DNA from 3 places in the Achromobacter sp. HNDS-1 genome. Region 2 is predicted to be linked to each of the others. Evidence: predicted binding sites of a transcription regulator. Region 2 holds the regulator's gene; each other region holds the start of a gene.
What was found. The regulator HrcA, encoded in region 2, represses chaperone genes, less so after heat shock. The targets are predictions, from matches to a motif close to TTAGCACTCNNNNNNNNNGAGTGCTAA.
Positions count from the first base shown of each region.

Region 1: the regulator HrcA is predicted to act here: its motif matches at 1,481-1,507, upstream of groES (co-chaperone GroES).
Region 3: the regulator HrcA is predicted to act here: its motif matches at 1,382-1,408, upstream of rpoH (RNA polymerase sigma factor RpoH).

Region 1 covers NZ_CP157584.1:2,309,992-2,313,267, forward strand. Annotated here, with positions in the region: gene ABFG95_RS10680 (glucoamylase family protein) at 1-568, shown strand, start outside; gene ABFG95_RS10685 (hypothetical protein) at 1,119-1,253, opposite strand; gene groES (co-chaperone GroES) at 1,565-1,852, shown strand; gene groL (chaperonin GroEL) at 1,891-3,276, shown strand, end outside.
Region 2 covers NZ_CP157584.1:4,353,647-4,356,922, forward strand. Annotated here, with positions in the region: gene recN (DNA repair protein RecN) at 1-530, opposite strand, end outside; gene ABFG95_RS20185 (NAD kinase) at 544-1,443, opposite strand; gene hrcA (heat-inducible transcriptional repressor HrcA) at 1,573-2,577, shown strand; gene hemH (ferrochelatase) at 2,623-3,276, shown strand, end outside.
Region 3 covers NZ_CP157584.1:3,438,117-3,441,392, reverse strand. Annotated here, with positions in the region: gene ABFG95_RS15975 (phosphodiesterase) at 1-123, shown strand, start outside; gene rpoH (RNA polymerase sigma factor RpoH) at 451-1,335, opposite strand; gene ABFG95_RS15965 (hypothetical protein) at 1,532-2,221, opposite strand; gene fghA (S-formylglutathione hydrolase) at 2,302-3,165, opposite strand.

The DNA of each region.
Region 1 (3,276 bases), 2.0 Mb from region 2:
GCCTTTTGATTCCTCCGCCCTGAATCCCGGCTACATCCGAGGCTATGTGCCTGGCGTGCGCGAGAACGGCGGCCAGTACACCCACGCCGCCATCTGGACCGCCATGGCATTCTGCGGCCTTGGCGACGATGCGCGCATCGGTGACCTGCTGACGATGCTAAACCCCATCAGCCATTCCGACTCCCCAGCAAAAGCCGCCGTCTACAAGGTGGAGCCCTATGTCATGGCCGCGGATATTTACACCACGCCCGGGCAGCGAGGCCGTGGCGGCTGGACCTGGTACACCGGCTCATCGGGCCTGATGTACCGCCTGGTCCTGGAATCGGTGCTGGGGATGCGCCGGCGCGGCGCATCCATGAGCTTTCACCCCTGCCTGCCCGCAGACTGGAACACCTTCAAGCTGCACTACCGGCACGGGGCTACGATGTACTCCGTGACCGCCCTGCGCGGACAGTCCGAGAATGGCGCGGGGTACGTGACGCTTGATGGCGTGCTGCAGAAATCGGGTGAAATCCCCTTGCTGGACGATGGAAGGGATCGCGAGGTCATGATCGTGTTACAGGCGTGATCTCTGCGCCGTTGGACCGTAGCGATGGTGCCTAGAAAACAGTGAAAGGTGGGACAACAAGGGACCTTCCTGAAGATGCCCGCCAACGATTACTAAACACCGAAATGGCTCAGGCGTCCTTCGACAAGGCCGTGCTGAAAGAACATATAGCCAAGCTGACGGGCGAGGCTAAGTCAAGGAAGGAACACCATGAAACATGACCTTAGCGATTCGGATATCGAACGTTGGCTTAACGAAGGCGGCGTTCACTTTCCCATAACGACGGAAGTATTGGACCCAGGCGTGCTGGATGAAGCGGAAAGACGAGTAATTGCTTGCTTGGGAGCCGCCGTTATTAGCACCTGGAGCCTTTTCCCCACGGAGACGAGGCGAACGATCCTGCAAGCCGCAATCAAATCATCGACGTATGACGCAACGATGTTGAAACAGAACGTGGCAGGCTTTCTGCGAGGCCGGCAAGGACCGCTCCGGTGAATGGCACTTAGCGGTCAGGCACTTGGGGAGGTCCGCTCCATTTCCGGCATTTCGCGCGCGCGCAACGACGGGCCGCTTAGGGCTCCAATCCCGCCACCGGCAACGCGAACAGCACGATCGCCGGATTCGCCACGACAAACCCCGTGCAAGCCAGGAAGATCACAGGCGACAGGGCGCACGCCATGTCCGCGCTACCGTGCGAGTCTTGCATACCCACCTGCTTCGCACCGACACGTCAAATCGTTATCCACGCCGAAAGAGGCGACGACACGCGTATCGTTTGATCAGGCGCCAACGTGGGTGAATCAAATCTCAAGTTCAATGAACTTCGACAGTGGCACATAAAAAGGGACGCACCACCTCACCTTAGGACGCCTCGTCCCGTCAGATGTAACAGCCCCTCCTCCCCCCTTGAACCCCACCACATCATCCCTATAATTAGCACTCGACTCCGGTGAGTGCTAACAATCCTCCCGGGCCCAACCGATCATTCACTTTCTTCTCTAGTAACAGGAGTTCCTCATGGCCTTGCGTCCCCTGGGCGATCGCGTGATCGTCAAACGCCTCGAAAACGAGCGCAAGACTGCGTCGGGCATCGTCATCCCCGACAGCGCCGCTGAAAAGCCCGACCAGGGTGAAGTCGTGGCCGTCGGCCCCGGCAAGAAGACCGAAGACGGCAAGATCCTGCCGGTCGACCTGAAGGCTGGCGACAAGGTTCTGTTCGGCAAGTACGCCGGCCAGTCGGTCAAGGTTGACGGCGAAGAGCTGCTCGTCATCCGCGAGGACGAAATCCTCGCCGTGGTCCAGTAAACCCTGCCTCAAAACGAATTTTCGAAGGAAGCTAACAAATGGCTGCCAAGCAAGTACTGTTCGGTGACGACGCCCGCGTGCGCATCGTCCGTGGCGTGAATGTCCTCGCCAACGCCGTCAAGACCACCCTGGGCCCCAAGGGTCGCAACGTCGTGCTGGAGCGCTCGTTCGGCGCCCCGACCGTGACCAAGGACGGCGTCTCCGTCGCCAAGGAAATCGAACTGAAGGACAAGTTCGAGAACATCGGCGCCCAGCTGGTCAAGGACGTCGCCTCCAAGACCTCCGACAACGCCGGTGACGGCACCACCACCGCCACCGTGCTGGCCCAGGCCATCGTTCAGGAAGGCCTGAAGTACGTTGCCGCCGGTTTCAACCCGATCGACCTGAAGCGCGGCATCGACAAGGCTGTCGCCGCCGCCGTCGCCGAACTGAAGAAGCAATCCAAGCCGGTCACGACCAGCAAGGAAATCGCCCAGGTCGGCTCGATCTCGGCCAACAGCGACTCCTCGATCGGCCAGATCATCGCTGACGCGATGGACAAGGTCGGCAAGGAAGGCGTCATCACCGTCGAAGACGGCAAGTCGCTGGAAAACGAGCTGGACGTCGTCGAAGGCATGCAATTCGACCGCGGCTACCTGTCGCCCTACTTCATCAACAGCCCGGAAAAGCAAGTCGCCGCGCTGGAAGACCCGTTCGTCCTGATCTTCGACAAGAAGATCAGCAACATCCGTGACCTGCTGCCGGTGCTGGAACAAGTCGCCAAGTCGAGCCGTCCGCTGCTGATCATCGCCGAAGACGTCGAGGGCGAAGCCCTGGCGACCCTGGTGGTCAACAACATCCGTGGCATCCTGAAGACCACCGCCGTCAAGGCGCCTGGCTTCGGCGACCGCCGCAAGGCCATGCTGGAAGACATCGCCATCCTGACGGGCGGCACGGTGATCTCCGAAGAAACCGGCATGTCGCTGGAAAAGGCCACCCTGGCTGAGCTGGGTCAAGCCAAGCGCATCGAAGTGGGCAAGGAAAACACCACGATCATCGACGGCGCTGGCGACAGCAAGTCGATCGAAGCGCGCGTCAAGCAGATCCGCATCCAGATCGAAGAAGCCACGTCCGACTACGACCGTGAAAAGCTGCAGGAACGCGTGGCCAAGCTGGCCGGCGGCGTTGCCGTGATTCGCGTTGGCGCTGCCACCGAAGTCGAAATGAAGGAAAAGAAGGCTCGCGTCGAAGACGCCCTGCACGCCACGCGCGCTGCGGTGGAAGAAGGCGTTGTGGCCGGCGGCGGCGTGGCCCTGCTGCGCGCCAAGCAAGCCATCACCGACCTGAAGGGCGACACGCCTGACCAGAACGCCGGCATCAAGCTGATCCTGCGCGCTGTCGAAGAGCCGCTGCGCACCATCGTCACCAACGCCGGCGAAGAAGCC
Region 2 (3,276 bases):
TCTTTTTCGGCCAGTTCCAGCTGGCGCGCCAGCGCGCGCCATTGCTTCCAGGCCAGGCCCACCGCCTGGCGCAGGTCGCCGTGGCCGCCGTGCGCGTCCAGCAGGTCGCGCTGGGCCTCCGGACGCATCAGGCTCTGGTGCGCATGCTGGCCATGGATGTCGACCAGGCTGTCGCCCAGTTCGCGCAATTGCGCGACCGTGGCCGGGGTGCCGTTGATGTAGGCGCGGCTGCGGCCCTGGGCGTCGATCACGCGGCGCAGGGCCAGTTCGTCGTCGGCGTCAATCTCGCGTTCGGCCAGCCAGGCGCGCAGCGCCGGCGGCGTGTCGAAGACGGCGGTGATATCGGCGCGAGCGGCGCCTTCGCGCAGCACGCTGACGTCGCCGCGCTCGCCCAGCGCCAGCGCCAGCGCGTCGATGAGGATGGATTTGCCCGCCCCGGTCTCGCCGGAGAAGACGGTGAAGCCGGGACCGAAATGGATCTCGGTCTGCTCGACGATGACGAAGTCGCGGATGTGCAGGGTGCGCAGCATGTTGGGGCGCTTACTACTCTACGTTGTCGGTGGCCTGCGGCATCAGGTTCCAGTGCAGCTTGCGGCGCAGGGTGGAAAAGAAGCTGTAGCCTTCCGGATGCACGAAGCGGATGGTGTAGGGCGCGCGCTGCACGACGATGCGGTCGCCGGGCTGCAGGTCGGACCAGGTCTGCATGTCGAAATGCACGCTGGCGCCGACCTCGACGCGGCCCATGGCGGTGAGCGTCATGTTCAGCACGCCGGTGTCCGGAATGACGATGGGACGGTTGGACAGGGTCTGGGGCGCCACCGGCACCAGCACCATGGCGTTCATGCCGGGGTGCAGGATCGGGCCATTGGCAGACAGCGCGTAGGCGGTCGAGCCGGTGGGGGTGGCGATGATCAGGCCGTCGGCGCGCTGGGTGTACATGAAGGCGCCGTCCAGTTCGACGCGCACTTCGATCATGCCGCCGCGTCCGGCGCGGTTCAGCACCACGTCGTTCAGCGCCGAGGCCGCGTACATCTGCTGGTCGCCGCGCCAGGCGCTGCCTTCGAGCAGCATGCGTTCCTCGATCTGGAAGTTGCCTTCCAGCACGCGCGTCAGGGCGCCATGCGCGTCCTGCACCGGGATGTCGGTGATGAAGCCCAGATGGCCATGGTTGATGCCGACCACCGGTACGCCGTACGGGGCGAGATGGCGCGCGGCGCCCAGCACCGTGCCGTCGCCGCCCATGACCACCGCCAGCGAGGCGTCCTGGCCGATCTGTTCGTAGGTGGCGACGGGGTATTCCGTCAGGCCGGTGTTGCGGGCCGTGTCGGCATCGACGAGCACCTGCCGCCCGGCCTGCGTGAGCGCGTGCGCGAGCGCCCTTAGCGGAGTGGCCAGGCCGGTGTCCTGGTATCTGCCGATCAGCGCGACGGTAGGAAAGTGCATGGTGGCAAGGCGAGTCAGAAAAACGAAATTGGTCCGGAATCGGGCCAGTTAGCCGATTATATGGGGCCGCATATCGGCTTGCGGGACAAAAATCGCCTCAACTGGAAAAGATTCCCTAAAATACCCGCTATGGATGACCGCGCACGCGCACTACTGAAAGCGTTGATCGAACGCTACATCGCCGATGGGCAACCAGTCGGCTCGCGGACGCTATCGAAGGTTTTCGATCTGTCGCCCGCCACCATCCGCAACGTCATGGCGGATCTGGAGGAATTGGGGCTGATCCATAGTCCGCACACCTCGGCGGGGCGCATTCCGACGCCGCGCGGCTACCGCATGTTCGTCGATTCGCTGCTGGCGGTGCAGTCCTACCAGCTCGAGCCGCACAACATGGGCGAGATGCTGGCCGCGGCCGAGCCCACCCGCGCGGTCAATGCCGCCGCGGCGCTGCTTTCCAACCTGACCCAGTTCGCCGGGGTGGTGCTGACTCCCAAGCGCGCCCAGGTGTTCCGCCAGATCGAATTCATCCGCCTGTCGGACAAGCGGGTGCTGCTGATCATTGTCACCCCCGACGGCGACGTGCAGAACCGCATCCTGTTCGTGCAGCGCGACTACGCCGAGGCCGAATTGCTGGAGGCCGGCAACTTCTTCAACGTCCACTTCGCCGGCAAGTCCTTCGACGCGGTGCGGCGCACCCTGTCCACCGAACTGGCGCAGTTGCGCGAAGACATCTCGCGGCTGATGCAGGCGGCGGTCGAGGCCAGTGCCGAGGCCGCCGAGGACGGCGATGCCGTGGTCATTTCTGGCGAGCGCAAGCTGCTGGACGTCACCGACATCGCTTCCGACATGGACCGTCTGCGCAAGATGTTCTCGCTGTTCGAGAAGAAGACCGACCTGCTGCAACTGCTCGACGTGTCCAGCCGCGCGCAGGGCGTGCAGATCTACATCGGCGGCGATTCCCAGTTGGTGCCGATGGAAGAAGTCTCGGTCATCACGGCGCCCTACGGCGTGGACGGCAAGGTGGTCGGAACGCTCGGCGTCATTGGCCCGACCCGCATGGCCTACGAACGCGTGATTCCCATCGTGGACATCACGGCGCGTCTGCTGTCCAACGCCCTCAGCCACAACCAGTAGTTCCATTCGAACCGACATCCTCCTCGCGGAGGAAGGGGAGTTTTTGTGTTTCTTCGCCTGTTCAAGTATCTCTGGCCTGAACGCTACCTGCCCGAAGCCGAGCAGGACGACCCATTCAATGAAGACCCGCCGCCGCGCGCGCCGGGCAAGGTCGGCGTGCTGCTGGTGAACCTGGGCACGCCCGACACCCCGGGCAGGAAGGATATCCGCAAGTACCTGGGCGAATTCCTGTCGGACCCGCGCGTGATCGAGATTCCGCGCTATCTGTGGAAGCCGATCCTGCACGGCCTGGTGCTGACGCTGCGTCCCAAGAAACTGGAGCCGCGTTACGCCGGCATCTGGCTCAAGGACGGCTCGCCGCTGATGGTCTACAGCCGCCGCCAGGCCGAAGGCGTGCAGGCCGCGTTGACCGCGGCCGGGGTCGAGGCGATGGTGGAGCTGGGCATGCGCTACGGCAACCCGTCGATTCCCGACGCCATCTCGCGCCTGCGCGCGCAGGGCTGCGAACGCATCCTGACCGTGCCGCTTTATCCCCAATACGCCGCCAGCACCACCGCCACGGTGGTCGATGCCGTCACGCGACATGCCGGCCGGCTGCGCGACCAGCCGGAAATGCGCTTCATCAAGCGGTTCCACGAGGACCCCATCTATCTCGATCCGCTGGCCGCCAGCATCGAAGCGTACTGGCGCGAGCATGGC
Region 3 (3,276 bases), 920 kb from region 2:
GCGCCCGGCTACCGCTGGATCAAGCTCTACCAGGACGGCTCCATGGCGACCGGCGTGCGACGCGTGCAGGACGCGCTGTGGCAGGCGGCGCAGGCCGGGCCGGACAGTGCGCAGGCGGCCTGAACCGGCCGCGCGCGTTGCGCGCGCGCAATAAAAAACGGGGCACCATATGCGTGGTGCCCCGCAAGCATCCGTCTCATAGGGGAGGGGAAAGAGGAGAAGCCGAGACGGATGACAAGACTGCTAACCGAAGTTCGCGGTCTACGTGAAGTTAGGCGGCCCGAACTTCATTAAGTTTCTGAAATTGCGCGTTAATTCGAGGCGAATTTGTATCAATTTATTGGCGCGCCAGGATAACCCCGCCTCGACGTCCAATCCGGCCGCCATGCGGCCGTCGCAAGAAAAAGGGCCGCGAATTCGCGGCCCTGTGCATGCTTGCGGCGGGGAGATTCAGGCGGCCAGGTTGCCACGCATCTTCTTCAACGCGGCGGCCTCGATCTGGCGGATGCGTTCGGCCGACACGCCGAATTCCTGCGCCAGTTCGTGCAGCGTGGCGCCACCGTCGTCCTGCAACCAACGGGCCTCGACGATGCGGCGCGAACGCGGGTCGAGCGCTTCCAGCGCGCTCGACAGACCCGAGCTCTGCAACTGGTCGCGGGCGGCGCGCTCCAGCACGCGGGTCGGTTCCTGGCGGCCTTCGTCGGACAGGTAGGCGATGGGCGCGTAGCTGTCGTCATCGTCGTCCTGGTTCTCGAGCGACATGTCGCGGCCGGACAGACGCACTTCCATTTCGCTGACGTCTTCGCGGCGCACGTTGAGTTCGCGCGCGATGTGGTCCACCTGTTCCGGATCCAGCGTCTGGCCGTCCGGGCGCATGCTGCGCAGGTTGAAGAACAGCTTGCGCTGCGCCTTGGTGGTGGCCACCTTGACCAGGCGCCAGTTGCGGATGATGTATTCGTGGATCTCGGCCTTGATCCAGTGCACGGCGAACGACACCAGGCGCACGCCGCGCTCGGGGTCGAACCGCTTGACGGCCTTCATCAGGCCGACGTTGCCTTCCTGGATCAGGTCGGCGTGGGGCAATCCATAGCCCAGGTACTGGCGCGCCACCGACACCACCAGGCGCAGGTGCGACAGCACCAGTTCGCGCGCGGCGCCCAGGTCTTCGCTGTCGCGCAGGCGGCGACCGAGTTCGGTTTCACGTTCGGCCGACAGGACCGGCAGGCGGTTCACGGCCGAGATGTAGGCGTCGATGGTGCCGAGCGCGCCCGGATTGGCGATGGCCAACGCCAGGGCGTTGCCGGACGTGGCCAACGAGGTACTGGGTTGCTTCATTGCGGCGGTCTCCGGAAGGCGAAGGGGTAAAGACATGGATTCGATGTTAGCACTCTAGTAAAGGGAGTGCTAATTCGACTATTGCGGCGCGTCAAAGTTTCCTCCACGCAATGCGACCCCATTTTAATTTCCGACTTGTTCCCAGGGCTATGCCGCCTTCGCCGGGCGGGTCCGCCACGGAGCTGGACGCCGCTGGCTACCACCCCAGGCGCTTCAATCCCGCCGCGGTGGCTTCGCCGTCCGGGCGCACGAACAGCGCGCCGCGGGGATCCATGAACACCTGGTACTTGGCGCCGTCGAACAGCGGCATGTAGGCCGCGCTGCCGAATTGGACATCGACGAAGGGGAACCAGTTCGGGAAACTCTGCTTGAGCGAGCCCAGGTCAGGCGCCGGCCAGTCATCCAGGGCATGGACCGAGCGCGTGGCCGTGGCTTCGCGCGCGGCGTCGCTATAGCGGCCGGACAGGCGTTCCAGGCGGTACAGCGGCGGCGCGCCGGCCATCAGGGCGGGCAGGCGCCAGCGCACCACGCGAGCGTCGATCTGCCATTGGTCTCCGTACAGCACATATTGCTTGGCGCCGACCCCGGGCGCGGTGGCGTTGACCTGGTATTGGCCCTCGGCCTGCTGGCGCACCTCGATACGGGCCACGGGCTCGTCGGTGGTCAAGCGGAAGAATTGCACCAGCGACAGGGCCAGCAGCCCCGACACGCCGCCCAGCAGCAACAGCATCAGGCCGAACAGGCGCCGCACCGGGCGGAACTGGAAGGTCCGCCGGCCGCGCTCGTCGCGCGGGCCGCCCCGGCCCAGCAGCATCGCCAGGCCCGGCAGGAACACGATCACCGCGGCCAGCAGGATCCAGACGAAGGGAGCGATTCCGTTGATCAAATCAGGCGATCCTATGCAGGGAACGCCGTGGCCGGGCACCGGGCCTGCCACGACAGGCCGCCCAGTATAGAAGCGGGGCGTCAGGCGGCCGGTTTTCCAAGCCGTTCGACGTGAAACCGGATGTGATCCTCGATAAACGTCGAGATGAAGTAATAGCCATGGTCGTAACCATCCTGGCGGCGCAGTTCCAGCGGCTGGCCGGCGGTGGCGCAGGCGGCCTCGAATACCTCGGGATACAACTGCTCGGCCAGGAACTGGTCGGCCGTGCCCTGGTCGACCAGGATGCCTGCCGGAAACGGCTGGCGCAGGCCGCGCATCAGCGCCGAGGCGTCGTAGGCGGCCCAATCGTCGGGGTTGTCGCCCAGGTAGGCGCCGAACGCCTTCTTGCCCCAAGGGCACAGGCTGGGCGCCGCGATCGGGGCAAAGGCCGAGACCGAGCGGTACTTGCCCGGGTTGCGCAGCGCCAGCACCAGCGCGCCGTGGCCGCCCATCGAATGCCCGAAGATGCCGACCCGGTCGGCGTCGCCGGGCAGGGCGCTGGTAACGAGGGCGTGCAGCTCGCGCGTCACGTAGCTGTCCATGCGGTAATGGGCGCGCCACGGGCCGGTGGTGGCGTCCAGGTAGAAACCGGCGCCGGTGCCCAGGTCCCAGCTTTCATCTTCGCCGGGCACGTTGGCCCCCCGCGGGCTGGTGTCGGGCGCCACCAGCATCACCCCCAGCTCGGCGGCCAGGCGCTGGGCACCCGCCTTGATCATGAAGGTTTCCTCGGTGCAGGTCAGGCCGGCCAGGTAGAACAGCACCGGCACCTTGCCCTGTTCGGCCTGCGGCGGCACGAACACGGAAAATCGCATCGGCAGGCCGATCTCGGCCGACTCGTGGCGGTAATAGCGCTGCGAGCCCCCGAAACAGCGATGCTGGGAAATGAGTTCCAGGGCGGCGGGCATGGCGGGGGTCTCCGGGTCTGAAAGTGAAGAAAATTCGGGCGGGATTAGGGTATATCCACGTTACGACGATCCGTCGCCGAATGTTAACCTGCCCGAAACGGAGTCCTTCCC